Regions from separate parts of the Shimazuella sp. NTD250 genome, predicted to be linked through region 2. Evidence: a T-box and tRNA genes for the amino acid it is inferred to sense, from the RefSeq annotation. Region 2 holds a T-box; the other holds one or more tRNA genes.
The links. The T-box of region 2 lies ahead of thrS (threonine--tRNA ligase). A T-box ahead of a tRNA ligase gene usually reads a tRNA of that ligase, here a tRNA-Thr.

Region 1: it has a tRNA-Thr gene. The T-box ahead of thrS (threonine--tRNA ligase) is inferred to sense a tRNA for this amino acid. The anticodon was not compared.

The regions. Positions count from the first base shown of each region.
Region 1 covers NZ_JCAJZS010000001.1:592,947-600,484, reverse strand. The annotation lists gene AC5WOF_RS03255 (hypothetical protein) at 1-1,613, opposite strand, end outside; gene AC5WOF_RS03250 (ATP-grasp domain-containing protein) at 2,090-3,331, shown strand; gene AC5WOF_RS03245 (ATP-grasp domain-containing protein) at 3,328-4,533, shown strand; tRNA gene AC5WOF_RS03240 (tRNA-Ser) at 5,151-5,242, shown strand; tRNA gene AC5WOF_RS03235 (tRNA-Phe) at 5,257-5,332, shown strand; tRNA gene AC5WOF_RS03230 (tRNA-Thr) at 5,352-5,427, shown strand; tRNA gene AC5WOF_RS03225 (tRNA-Trp) at 5,471-5,544, shown strand; gene AC5WOF_RS03220 (YugN family protein) at 5,699-6,118, opposite strand; tRNA gene AC5WOF_RS03215 (tRNA-Cys) at 6,296-6,369, shown strand; tRNA gene AC5WOF_RS03210 (tRNA-Leu) at 6,403-6,490, shown strand; tRNA gene AC5WOF_RS03205 (tRNA-Arg) at 6,555-6,631, shown strand; tRNA gene AC5WOF_RS03200 (tRNA-Arg) at 6,673-6,749, shown strand; gene AC5WOF_RS03195 (hypothetical protein) at 6,881-7,538, opposite strand, start outside.
Region 2 covers NZ_JCAJZS010000009.1:128,941-136,478, forward strand. The annotation lists gene ytxC (sporulation protein YtxC) at 47-931, shown strand; T-box leader at 965-1,191, shown strand; gene thrS (threonine--tRNA ligase) at 1,228-3,156, shown strand; gene AC5WOF_RS18385 (hypothetical protein) at 3,396-4,121, opposite strand; gene AC5WOF_RS18390 (LysR family transcriptional regulator) at 4,325-5,236, opposite strand; gene AC5WOF_RS18395 (DinB family protein) at 5,422-5,883, shown strand; gene AC5WOF_RS18400 (SRPBCC family protein) at 6,140-6,595, shown strand; gene AC5WOF_RS18405 (MBL fold metallo-hydrolase) at 6,713-7,426, opposite strand; gene AC5WOF_RS18410 (TetR/AcrR family transcriptional regulator) at 7,505-7,538, opposite strand, start outside.

The sequences.
Region 1 (7,538 bases), on a different contig from region 2:
GGAATGGTGCACCATTTCACTAAAAATGCTGGTGTACAAGAGAGCGACATGTAATCATTATGTAAAATAGTTCGTGCCGTCACGCGAATAGATGCTGTTTCATTTTCCAAGAAAGGAAGCAAGTCATCTGCGGTATAGGCATTTTGATCTTTTCGGATAATGGGAAGAAGCAAGGAAACAAATCGCTGGATGGTGGTTTGCCCTGCATGTTTCAATAAAGAAGCAACCTTAGAAAGTGTTAGCTTTTCAGCGAGTACATCGCGTAAGTGATTTTCAAAAATATCCAGCCATTCACTGACATAAGGTTCATTAGGATATTTCGTTATTTTTCCTAAACATATGTTTATCAGTTTTGTTTTTGTCTCATCAGACCATGTAGCTGAATGCTGCTTTAAAAAATCATTTGCCAAGGTGCGGATTTTGCTGTTTGGATGGGTGGATAAAGACATCCAGCGTTTTAAATCTGGATGATGTTTGTCCAAACGGTTCAATATCTCTCGAATTGCAAATTCTTGGCGATAGGAGTCGGTGGATTGCAGCAATTGATCAATAATTGCATCCGATAACTGAGCGACAAAAGCAGGGTTTCCAAGGCGTAAAGCCCTACCAGCAAAGTGAATGACAGGAGGTGCTTCTGCTTTTATCAACAGCATAAATAACTCATCTGGATGTTGATCCCATAGCTCAGGAAATGCTTCTTCGCGTTCCTCTGGTTCTTCCAAGTAGGCATTTGGTGTTGCTTGCCAAGTAGAGCTGCTATAGGTAAACCGTGTACTGTGGTGATAAAGAAGATGATTTAGAACCCAGTTTTCTTTGTAGGACTCAACATATTTGATTTGATCAGTACTTGGAAGTTCTAGACGAATTTGTTTTGCATCGTGCTTAGAATATTGCAGCAGCACCTCGGTAGCAAAATGAATATAGTCTTTCACGTTATGTTTTCCTAAGTTTCGTAAGGTGCGCCATGTTCTTTTTGCTAAATAGCTTCTTGTTTTTGGGGAATAAGCAAGTTTTGTCTCTGTTTTTTGTGTTTGTTGAGTAGGTGAGGAAATACGCACATAGTAATCTCGATCTTTCTCAAAACGATATGCCAGTCGAGATAAAATCTCTATATCTTGCTTTCTTTCTGCTAGTTTAAAGATAGCTTTTAAATAGCGCAGATAGTTTTTGTTGAGAGCGCTGTAGAGATACTTATTATTTCGGTAATTGTAATAATAGTAACCGATATATACACCTGCTTCGTTAGTGTATCGGTTGAATTCTTGATAGTTATAGTATTGGAGTAATTTTTTCAATCCTTCTCTCGCCAGTGGGTGATCAGTTAAATAGAGAGTCCAAATCCAAGATCTGTCCCGTTTCAGGACCTGATGCATATTGATGTAATCATAACGCTGTGTTTTTTCATTCCATATGTACTGACTTTCTAAAAGAATAGCGAATTTGATCAGTTGATCGCTAAAATTTGGGTCATTTTTGATCAGTAATATTTGTAGGTCTGCTGGAAGTGAGGCGAGAGGCTGTTCGGCTTCCCACCAAGCTACATGATTCTGAAGTTGATCCCATTCTTGTTTGAATGTAGCATCCTCTTTTTTGCGGATCTGTTTTTTTAGCACAAGCTCGCTCCTTTCTATTGTAGATAAGGATGAGTTTTACCTTATCTAGCTGGACACTAGGTTGTAAGTTTATACCTTAAATAAATATAAAACCTGACCCATTGAAAGGTCAGGTCATATCACAATGGTTTCGATGCTGAAACATATGCTAAAAATGATGATTATAAATAAATATATATGATTTTGGAGAATTCCGTCAAGAATGAACCGAAAATATATTCGCAATAGTTTGGGGTGGATCTAAATAGGATGAACAAGAAAATGGTATATGGAAACTCATGTCATCTTTTTTACCTGTGTAGGTGTCAATGAAGTGGTCATAATAGCTTCTCTTGATAAATTTTCTTGTGATTTGATTTTTTTATATCTTCTTTACATAAATTTATTTTTAATAGTAATAAATATCAATATATTAGAGTGTGCAATATGTTAATAATATATATAATTAACTTTATATTAAGAAAGGGGTAGTTTAAATGAGTGTTCTTATTTTAAACAGATTTCCGTATATTTGGAATACTTATAATAATTTTAATGAAATTTCAAATAAGGTTGTTTTTATTAGCGATCAAAAAGTAATGGAGCCATATTTTGTAGATTCATTTGCACACTATGAAGAATTTACTAGCTTTCATAACAATGATGCTGTTTCTTTGCGTGCAATTGATTTGCATGCAACATACCAATTTGAACATATTGTTGCTGTATCAGAGTATGATTTGGTTCGAGCAGCTGAATTAAGAGAACATCTAGGAATTGATGGTCAAAAGGTACACAGTGCAATACAATTTCGCAATAAAATTAGAATGAAAGAAGCCCTGAGAGCGAAATGTCAAAAAATCCGTATTCCAATATTTAAACAAGTGGAAGATATCTTTGATCTCCTTCATTTTATTGATGAAGTTGGCTATCCCATTATTTTGAAGCCGATTGATGGTGCAGGAGCTACAGGAATCACTGTACTACACAACGAGACGGATCTTTTGGAGTTTGCAAAGAGTGGTCTTCATCACAAAATGGACGCAGAACAATTTTTTGAAGGAGAAGAATATCATATTGATGGTGTTATTGAGGATAATGAATTGAAGTTGATATGTGCTTCAAAATATTTAGAGCCAATGTTTCATTATCAGAATCAAACATTCATTTCTGGCAGTTATATGATGCACAATGATAATCCATATAAAAATCAAATAGAAGAAGCGATGGCAGAAGTCATTCGAATATTGGATTTTCCTTCTCATGCAGTATTTCATGGAGAATGTTTGGTAACCTCGACAGGAGAAATTATTTTTATTGAAATTGCATGTCGACCCGGCGGCGGACGTATATCAAAAACAATGGAAGTGGCTTATGGAAAAGATTTATTGCTTGTATCTGCAGAGTTGCAAGCTGGTATTGCTTTTGGGCAAAATTTGCTCGGACAAGCTCCCGCCCGACTGAGTGGTTCAGTGCAGGCGTTGTCAAAAGAGGGGGAATTGGTATCTTTCCCTAAGTGTGAACCGCCAGATTGGGTTTATGAATATATACAAGATGTACCAGAAGGGACATCTTTCAGTGATCCCAAAAATAGTTGTGATTCAGTAGCTTCTTTTGTAGTAATTGGAGAAACAGAAGAAGAAGTAAGGACACGATTACAAAACGTTCTGAAATGGTTTGACACAAATACAATATGGATGGCAGCTGGAAATAGATCAGAAGGAGAAACGAACGAATGACCATACTAATCCTTGAAAATCTACCTTATACCGCCTGTCCCTTAAAACAAGTATTCTCCACTACAACAGAAGAATTAGTCGTTTTGGCCTCTGATCATGTTAAGCATACGTTTGATAGAAAGGATTATCACCATATTGAATTTTTTCCAAATTATATTTCAAACGACCAAGTTATTCTTCGTGCCATTGAATTACATCAGACCTATCATTTTACTTCCGTTATCGCTTTACAAGAATATGATCTAGTAAGAGCAGCAAAACTGAGAGAATATTTAGGTATTCAAGGGCAAAGCGTTGCAAGTGCGATGGAATTTCGCAACAAATGGATCATGAAGCAAAAATTACGAGAGAATGATATTCCAGTTGCAGAGATGACCTTAGCACAAACCGGATTAGATATTTCCCGATTTGCCGATCAGTATGATTATCCGATCGTAGTCAAACCCATTGACGGTCTTGGTTCAGTTTCGACTTATGTTTTGCATCATCGGCAAGAACTAGAAAATTTTTTAGCAAACGAACAACTTTCGGAAGTATTAGTTGAGAAATATATTGATGGGGAATATTTTCATATTGATGGTTGGGTGGAAGACGGGGTCATTCAATTAACTACTGTGTCCAAATATTACAATGCACCACTTGCTTCGAGTTCGATGACATATCTAGGAAGTACGATGTTACATCCTCAAAATCCTTTGAGCCGGCGACTTTCCGCAGGAACCAGAAAAGTATTGGAGATTTTAGACACACCAGCAAATACCACATTTCATGCGGAATGGTTTCATACTCCGAATGATCAAATTATTTTTGGGGAGATTGGCAGCAGGACAGGTGGTGCAAAAGTATCTGACACACATAAACTTGCATACGATGTGTCATTGTTTGATATTCATGCTCAAATTTCTGTTGGACTTCCAGGTCCAGTATTGAAGGAAGAAGTGAAAATGAATCCCTCCCATTTAGCTGGATGGTTATTGGTGAACACTAAATATGGATTATTACATGTGAACTCTACCTTGTTTCCAGAATGGGTGAAAGTGGCCCAAATTACTGGAGAAGATGGAAAGTCATATGATCAAGCGCAATTAAGTGTCGATTCCATCGCTCAATTTGCTTTTGTAGGGAGGAATGAAGAAGAATTGTCGCAGCGGTTGAATCAGCTTATTTCTATTGTTGATGAGACATTTCAATGGGAGAACTAAATATACGCAAAATCCCTGTTTCCAGCAGGGATTTTGTTGAAAAAAATATAAAAATTTGAATCGCAGTATTAGGAATAGTTTGAGATAATTTGTTCAGGTGACTAATTGCTGCTTTATATATAGGAACCAAAAAAACCTAGCCAAATGAATTAGCTAGGTTTTAAAAAGTTATCTACGAAAACACCTTGATCTGGTAACGCCACTGAGCTAGCCCCCGTGGTGGGGGGTCGATTGTGGTAGCGGCTACGCCTACTTAGGCGGCCACAATCACCCCCCACCACGGTAGGGCTAGTATAGTAACGCGGGACCGGATGAAGTATGGGAATCTTACACGCAGATACGGCGTAACACCGTACACAAGAAAGCTAGATAACTTTTAGGTATATGTACACTGTTTGGAATACTAAAAAAATAGTAACATAGAATGTATGTTTTTGCAAATGAAAATATTATGTAGATAAATGCGATGCAAGTAGTGGGAAATGCTTCCACCCCGCTATATAACTAATAAATATTCGTTTTCGAAGCATCATTAAAATAAAATGAAAAAAAGAGTTGACAACAAACCTCATTACAGGTTAAGATAGATCTCGTTCCTGACAAAATCAAAGTGTTTTGGAGAGATGTCCGAGCTGGCCGAAGGAGCACGATTGGAAATCGTGTATACGTCACAAGCGTATCGAGGGTTCGAATCCCTCTCTCTCCGCCATCTTATACATAGATGGCTCGATAGCTCAGTCGGTAGAGCAGAGGACTGAAAATCCTCGTGTCGGCGGTTCGATTCCGTCTCGAGCCACCATTTGAATGTTTTTGAATATGCTGAAATAGCTCAGCTGGTAGAGCAACTGACTTGTAATCAGTAGGTCGCGGGTTCGAATCCTGCTTTCAGCACCACATATCATCATAGCCACCAATCCATTGTTGGTGGCTATGTTATAGGGGCGTAGTTTAATGGTAGAACAGAGGTCTCCAAAACCTCCAGTGTGGGTTCAATTCCTACCGCCCCTGCCAATACAAAAAGCCACTCTGCTTCTTGATGACAGGGTGGCTTTTTTCTGCATGAAAGACAGCTTAGTGACAAGTAATATCTTTTGTGGCGAACCTCTAGAGAAGTTATCTCTAGAGAAAATGGTTTGCGCTTTTTTATAGTTGGATTGTTTTCAACTTATATGTGTAACCCTTCCACTCGATTCACAATCTCTCTGGCCCTGTCTATCCATTTTTGATCAATGGGATGATCTTCTGCTGGGATAGGAGTTGTAAACTGATTCATCATTCCGCTAAAAACACCAGAATCCCCAGTAGGATCACTAGATTCATCTGTGCGAAATTCATGTTTGATTACAAATGGTTTTCCGATTCGAACGAGAGTATCTGGATCTCCGATATCACCTCGCACCGCAAATACAGGAATGCGAAGAAAATACCGGTTTCCATGTTCTTCTTCCCAGTCCAATGGTTTGTCGAAATAACCATGATCATATGCATAGCCGCCGCCTATGTGGAAATCTTCCTCTTCCAACTGATCAGAGAGACTGGCGAATTGTGTTTGTTTGTCTTCGATGGTAGATTCAATTGGTATCATGCTGGACATCCTTTTTTGTTATAGTGTTTGAGGTTTTAGGATTTCTCATTCATCCGAAATAATACAGCGATGAACAATAAAAGTTTAAACATGGCTTTGGGTGGAGTTCAAAATTTTATTATTGACTTTTGGTGGGATTATGTTAGAATATTCAAGTGTCACAAGATTGAGTGTTATGGCGGCATAGCCAAGTGGTAAGGCAGAGGTCTGCAAAACCTTTACCCCCGGTTCAAATCCGGGTGCCGCCTCCATTAAAAACTTTTTGTATAATTCCGCTTGCTTATGCGGGTGTGGCGGAATTGGCAGACGCGCAAGATTCAGGTTCTTGTGGTCATGATGACCGTGGAGGTTCAAATCCTCTCATCCGCACCAAAAAAGTGCTTGACTTTTATGTGTGAAAGAGTTATGATGGATTTCGTTGTTGCAAAATGAATACGGGCTCTTAGCTCAACTGGATAGAGTGTCTGACTACGGATCAGAAGGTTAGGGGTTCGACTCCTCTAGGGCCCGCCATTTTTTCAACAATGAATGATAACGTCTTGCAAAATGAATATGGGCTCTTAGCTCAACTGGATAGAGTGTCTGACTACGGATCAGAAGGTTAGGGGTTCGACTCCTCTAGGGCCCGCCAAACAAAAAGATGAAAGCACATGCTTTCATCTTTTTTGATCTTTCATGCAAGTTGTTAAATATAGTTACTATAAAATTTTGAATCCATTCTTTCAGTTTAATAGAATGGGAAAATGCAGTCCACTAGAGGAGTTATTTTCTTTGGAGAATTTCCCATTCTTTTTGATATTGTTCTGCAAGATTACATTTATTAGAAATGTACTTGCGCAAAGTGGCTGAATATTTATTTTTAAAAGTAGCATTGGATGGGTTAAATTCATATTCTGTTTTTGAATCTTCCATTTCTTTGAAGTAAGTATCACAAGCCAATCTTTTACTATAGGACGAATTTATATTGGTTAAAATAATAAAGTTATCTTCTGCACCGGGAATATACTTGATCATAAATCTTTCACCTTGGTTGGGATAGATATAACCATTCTCAGGGGCTGGATAAATGTTAAAGGCTGTGCTCTCAAATGTTGTTTGGATCGTTTTATTTGCTGTTGTAAGAATCAACAAGTAATAACGTTCAATTGGAATATCATTGTAAGTACTATTTGTCATTTCTGTTTTAGTTACCACTGCCTCAGCTATTTTCCCATTTTTATTCAAAAATACATTATTTAAATCGGTTCCCCAGATCACATTTACAATACCAATTAAGAAAAATAGAACAGAAATGACGACTCCAACAGTGCCCCGCTTGGAGTATTTAAATAATAAGGGAAGTACTATCCCGACGAAGATAAATCCAAAAAGTAAAAAAAATCGATAAGCCACCAAAAAATGAATAATATTTGAGAGAAAG
Region 2 (7,538 bases):
TCCCATATACTAAAGCAGGATACACCAGACAGAAAGGGGTGCGAAGATGGATTTTACCATCAGCATACCTCAAGCAAATGCTTATCAAACGACTGGTTTGTTTCATCATCTCATGCAGTTACCTCAAAGAATGGAAAAATTAGATGTGCTTTGTGAAATACAAGAAGTTAGTATTTCAGACCGTTATTTTTACACCATTCAATGTAAGTTAAAACGGAGATCACAAGAGAGAGAAATAAGACGGGCGATCAGTGAAGAAATAGCACGGTACATCTGTACATATTTTGAAGAAAATTTAATCGAAGATGCAATCCAAAAACATTATCCGCAATACTACGACCGAGAAATAGAGCAAATTAAAGTACATACCAATCGACTATTTCAAAAAAACACACATACTTATTTCCGGACTCCTTATAACAAACGCTCGGACCGTTTAGGGAAGCCGATTTTCCATTTTCTTCGCGAATCAAAATTGCTGGCTATCGATGGATATGTTCACTTTCGACTTGAACACTATCGTAAAGCTTTGGCCAAGTGTGTCCATGACGCAGTAGACCAATTTTTATTGGATCAAGAATATCAAGATTTTATTTCCCTCTTGAAATATTTTGTCTCGGTTCAAGGTTCCAAGATCGATCTGGTGCATCTCATGCATCGGGGTGTGAAACAATTTGAGCTACTTGATGAGCAGGGCAAACCTTTGCAATTAAACGATGGTGGAACTTTGCAAGAGATTGTAGAACATTCTTTCTCACATGAGGATTTAATTGTCAGTACACTGCTCACAATTGCACCAGAAAAGATTATTTTGCATACCAAATTTCCTGAGGAAAACATTATTCATACCTTATCGCAAATTTTTGAGTCTCGAATAGTGAAATGTAATGGTTGTACTTCCTGTGGTACAGTGGAAACGCTTGACTTGTGATTAAAACATTCGGTATAATGCAAACAACTTTTTGATTTTGCGTTGATAAGGATATGCTTTTTGTCAATGGTGATAAGAGAGAGGGGCCGTCGGCTGAAAACCCCTTCACCCACTTGATAAAACAGTACCACCTTGGAGCTGGGATAGGGAAAATAGAGTATCTATCTCCGGTTACACACCGTTACATGTGTCTTATGAGGACTTATTTTTGGATAAGTTGAATTAGGGTGGAACCACGAGATCAAACGCTCGTCCCTTTTGGGATGCGGCGTTTTTTTATGTTGAAGAGGAGTGAAATGCAGATGTTGGTTAAATTGCCTGACGGATCAGAAAAAACGTATGAAGAAAAAGTTACGGTAAATGACGTTGCTGTTTCTATTAGTAAAGGTCTACAAAAAAAAGCGATCGCTGGTATGATCGATGGTCAAGTAGTAGATTTAAGCAGAGAAGTACCAGATGGAGCAGATGTGAAAATATTAACTTTGGACGATAAAGAAGGATTGGACGTATATCGTCATAGTACCGTTCATTTGATGGCACAAGCGTTAAGGCGTTTGTATCCAGATGTAAAATTGGGAATTGGACCAGTCATTGAAGATGGATTTTACTATGATATTGATCTGTCTCAGAATTTAACTCCTGAAGACTTACCCAAAATAGAAGCAGAAATGAAAAAGATTGTAAAAGAAAACTTTCCATTTGTGCGGAAAGTAGTATCAAGGGAAGAAGCAATTCGCAAGTATGAGGAGATTCATGATCATCTCAAGCTAGAGTTGATTCGCGATTTACCAGAAGATGCGGAGATTACCATCTATGAACAAGGGGAGTTTTTTGACCTCTGTCGTGGACCGCATGTTCCTTCTACAGGACGACTGAAAGCATTTAAATTGCTCAGTATTGCGGGTGCTTACTGGAGAGGCAGCTCCGATAATCAAATGCTGCAACGAATTTATGGAACCGCATGGGAGAAACAATCCGAATTAGATGCCTATCTCGAACGTTTGGAAGATGCAAAACGACGGGATCACCGCAAATTAAATAGTCAACTTGGCATTTTTTCACTTGTTCCAGAAGTCGGCCAAGGCTTGCCGCTTTGGTTGCCAAATGGAGCGAAAATCCGCCGGGAGATCGAGCGGTATATCGTTGACTTAGAAGAAAGTCTTGGATATGACCATGTGTACACCCCTCATTTAGCGAATGTAGAACTATATAAAATTTCCGGGCACTGGGATCATTATCAAGAAGATATGTATCCAGCGATGAAAATTGATAACGAAGAATTGGTATTGCGTCCGATGAACTGTCCACACCATATGATGGTCTATAAAAGCGAAATGCGAAGCTATCGCAACCTGCCGCTTCGTGTCGCAGAACTGGGTACCATGCACCGCTATGAAATGTCAGGAGCTCTTTCAGGATTGCAACGTGTGCGCTCGATGACCTTAAATGATGCACATATTTTCTGCTTACCAGAACAGATCAAATCCGAGTTCAAACGAGTAGTGGAATTGATCCTTGAAGTATATCGTGTGTTTGGGATCAAAGACTACTTCTTCCGTCTGTCTTATCGTGATCCAAAAAATAAAGAAAAATATATCGATAACGATGAGATGTGGAATGTATCCCAATCTATGTTAAAAGAAACGATGGATGAAATGGGCTTGCCATATGTGGAGGCAGAGGGAGAAGCGGCATTTTATGGGCCAAAACTCGATGTCCAAGTCCAAACAGCATTAGGGAAAGATGAGACGCTATCTACTGTACAATTGGACTTCCACCTCCCAAATAAATTTGAATTGGAATACATCGGAAAAGACGGACAAGCACATCGCCCAGTTGTCATTCACCGTGGTGTAGTTGGTACAATGGAACGTTTTGTCGCATTTTTGACGGAGTATCACATGGGAGACTTCCCACTCTGGCTATCTCCTGTACAAGCGAAAGTACTTCCTGTATCTGCAAATTACATCGATTACGCAGAAGAAGTGACAAAACAGCTAAAAGATGCAGGTATTCGTGTGAATTTGGATGATCGAGATGAAAAACTCGGATATAAAATCCGCCAAGCGGAAATGGAGAAAGTTCCTTACATGTTTGTAGTAGGGGAGAAAGAACGAGAAGCAGGTTTGGTAAATGTGAGACGTCGTCACTCCAAAGAGCAAAGTGTAGAAGGATTAGAAGAATTGAAGAATCGGTTGAAACAAGAAATCAAGGAAAGAGTATAATGGGAAAGCAACAGGTGATATAAGCCTGTTGCTTTTTTTGTTGGAAGTAACGTATTTATGTAAATTTAACTTTTATACATTAATCAAATTCATAGGAATTATGTTAGTTCAATAGATATAGTATTTGAAGAAATAAGGGGTTATTTTTCAGCCAATTAATTGGCTGAAATGGATTTTTGGCTTTGCTTCCTACCGATCATGCTTTTTAGTTGGTGAAGCAAAGCCATATGGATAAAGGTCTAACTGACATTGTCACCGTGCCGGTTCATATTTACGATTCTGTTATGTACATAGTGTATATGGGTTCCAGACTGTAATATTTCCTCCACCGTTACATCTTCGTTTTTCAAATAAACAAACCATTCAGATTGAACATTTCCCATTTTTATATAAACACTAAATGTATAACTTCTACCAGTGGCGAGGGAAAATTGAAATTTGAAAAAACCTTCCTCTCGATTGTTTTCTCCTATCATGCGTTTTAAGTAATTCAGGGGGACTTGTGTCATACACACATCTCCATAGACTACTCTTTTTGGCGCTTCTGTCTCTATTATTTCGTAAGAATGTGGCTCAATTTCTGGTATTTGATTCACATTGATAAAGACAAAATCATCAATATACGCAGGAGTCGGTTTTATATTTACTAGGGTACAATGAACAATTTTCTTTCCATTATCATTCTCCTTAATAGAAATTCTAGGATATAAATCTACTTCTAAAGCCTCTCTTTCTCTTCGTCTTATGTCTTTTTCTTGTTGTTTTGCTTCACGTACCAGCTTCAAAGCTATTCGAGCAGTCAAAAAGGTTGCGAGCGCACCAATCATTTGACCGACAGCCATCCACATGTTCCAGTCTGTCCAATCTCTTTTTGTTAACCAATTTAACATTGGATGTGCTTTATCTACAATTGGATATATCTTATCTAAAATTGTTTGTATCCAATTTAAAAATGTTTGTACCATAAAAACAACCCTCCTAATAAAAATTCCAACATTCATGATATCAAATATTATCTTTTCTTACTGATTAAAATAGTAATTATTTAATATTTGAGCAGATGTAGGAGGTTTGTTGTATTCAAAGATAGAACAGGCCGCGAAGACGGTCTGCTTTATATAAATTTAAATTATGGGTGTTATTCCTGATGGAGCATTCATCTCCTTTGTTACCCCAACTTTCGAGTAGTTTGCTCCATCACGCTTTGAACAAAAGACTTTAATTCCTCAATAAACAATTTTGCTGCTTGTCCCATAAACTTATCTTTCCGATAGATGATGCAGATATCTTGACTAGGTGTAGGATGGATCAACGTTATCGCTGAGATACTATCTCGGTCCAGATAATCAAGCAGCATCCGTGGAAGAATGGAGGCGCCTACCCCTTGTTCGATTAAGGTCAGAAGTGTTGATAACGTAGAGGTTACGATTGGGTTGTCTATCGTAATGCCTTTTTCTTGGCAGCAAGAATGAATGACTTTTGTAATCTGGTGTTCAGAACCAAACATCACCATCTTAAGTTGCTGTAATTGTTCGAAAGGGAGAGCCTTTGATTTCGCGATGGGGTGATCCGATTGAATGGCCAACGCAAACTCCTCATGGAACAAAGGGATGACAGCGATTCGGTCATCCGGGTTTATAGGTGCAGTAGTAACTCCAAGATCTCTTGTCCCGTCGACAACTTGTTCATAAACATCCATCGTTTCTGTAACACTTATGGAGAGCTTGGGATATGCATGGTGGAAGTCGACCAATAGTGCATCAAATAGTAAGTCTCCATCACCAGGAAGAATTCCAATGTCCAATTTGCCGCCTTCCATTTGTTTAAGATCTGTTACTGCCCTTTTCATATAGTCAACGCGTTCAAAGATGATTTGACACTGCTCTAACACAATCTTACCCGCATCTGTTAGCGCGATTCGCCTGCCAATACGATCAAATAGAGGAAGACCCAGTTCGTTCTCCAAAAACTTGATCTGTTGACTCAGATTCGATTGTGTCGTGCAGAGGTTCTCGGCTGCTCTTGAGAAATGCATCTCCTTACATACTGCAGCGAAATATTCTAGTTGTCTAAGTTCCATCCTTCAATGTCCCTTCTTATTAGCAATCATTCTTTTCATTATAACCTGAAATGAAACAATTTTTTTATCATTACTAAAACTGATCAATTGCATCGGAATCTCGTGATGGTTGCTTTGTGGCGAGCAATGTACACTTTAGATAGGTAAACGAAACACAAAAACAACTTATCAGGAGGCGTTTCATGATGGCACAATCAATCATAAATACAGGAAAAGTTTTGCGTCAGATTCTTATAGGACAACTACAGGGTATTTCAGAAACTCAGTTAGATATTCAACCAGAAGGTTTCAATAATACTATCCGCTGGAATGTAGGTCACATTATTTTTTGGATGGATAAATACTCCACTCTATCCTTCGGATCATCTTCTGTTATTCCAGATAAATATGAGACACTATTTAACTCTGGGACGAAGCCAGCAGATTGGGTGATAGATGCACCGTCGAAAGAAGAACTGACCCAGTTATTGGTGGATCAGCTTTCCCGTCTCTCAGAGCTGACACCCGAATTGCTAGATAAAAATCTGCAATCGCCGTTTGAAATGGGACCATTCCAATTTAATACCTCAGGTGAGCTGTTCAACTTCGCTCTGATGCACGAATCCATTCACCTTGGAACCATTTCAAGCCAGATGAAATTGATTTAATAATATGTCTGCTATCTCAAAAACGACAAGGGTATGGGTTCCTTGTCGCTTTTGTTATGGTTCAATGATCTATCTTGCTTTTTAATTCAACCACTTATAGAGAAGAAAATAATAAGATACAAGTGTTGGACAGTTTCTAATAAAGTATAACAGTCAAGCATGAGGTGAATGATGGGAATAGCCTAAGAGTATAAAAATTGTAGATTGGGAATGTTAAATTGCTCTAAAAAAGTGTCCTGAGGGAGAAAAATAATATATGTCGGAACTTAAATTCGTTTATGTGACTTATATTGCAACTACAGAAGAAAAACTGTGGGAATCATTGACAAGCAGTGATATTACTGAAAAATACTTTTTCGGCACGAAAGTTGAATCAAATTGGCAAGAAGGTTCTGTTATTCATTATTTGAGAAATGGACAAGTTACCGATCATGGCATAATACGAAAATATGAACCGCATCACATCCTGTCCTATACATGGATTAATACTAGTGACAAAACGAACCGTGAAAAGCCATCTCAAGTTACATTTAAATTGCAGCTAATGGATTCCATTGTAAAATTGACACTCAACCATGAGAATCTATTACCGACTGATTTCGTTGAGGAAGAAGATACTTTTGAGGGATTTAACAATGGATGGCCTGCTATTCTTAGCAATTTGAAAAGCCTGCTGGAAACAGGAAAAACATTGCCCCTGATTTCCACGTAGATTGTTGATAAGGGAACGCTTAAACCATCGAGTTTTATGTCTTTTTTCATTTGGGATTTTATTTTAAAATTTAACCAAAAAGTAACGCAGAAGACTAATTCTACGTCACTAGGTGTACTAGTTAAGATGGTTAACAAACTTACGGATCTTTGCAGCAGCATTTCTAATAATTGGTTTACCATGCCCCAGACAAAGTGTTTCTACATTCATATTATCTATTTTGCGAACGGATTGTTTAGCTGCTGCTACATCTGGAGTAGCTGCGATTAAGGGTAATGTTAGACGATTGGAGGGTAAGTTCATAAGAATATCTCCGCCGAACAATATTCGCTGCTCCTCTAACCAAAAACCGCATTGTCCTGGACTGTGCCCAGGTAAATCAATCACTTCTAAACCAGGAAGTACTTCATCTAAACGATCCCCTTCTGTAAGTTCAACATGTACGGGTACAGGATCGAAAAGCATAGGTTTAAGCCAATACTTATATACGAATCGATCAAATCCTCTCAGTTGAGAATAAGAGGGGTAGAGAGGCATTTTCTCTCCCCGAATCACCTCGCTCTCATAGCGATGATGAGCATACACTTTCGCATTTGTAATTGTTTGTAATTCTGCGAGACTGCCAATATGATCCCAATGAGCATGTGTAATAAGAATCCGTTTAATGTCACTTAATTGATAGCCGCTGCGTTGAAGACTCTTTTTGATTTGAGCTACCGAATTGGGTTTGCTTGTATCAACAAGCGTGAGACCATCAGAAGCCTCAATGACATAAACATTTCCCATAACTAATCCTGTGATGCGATAAATATGATTTTGAATTTTTTCCATGCAGAGCCCTCCAAATAGTTAACAAAAATTTTTAGTACTGAACAGTACTAGTCGAAGTCAAAAAAAAGATCATAACAATTAAGATGCAGTTGGCTGCAACATTTTCAATAAT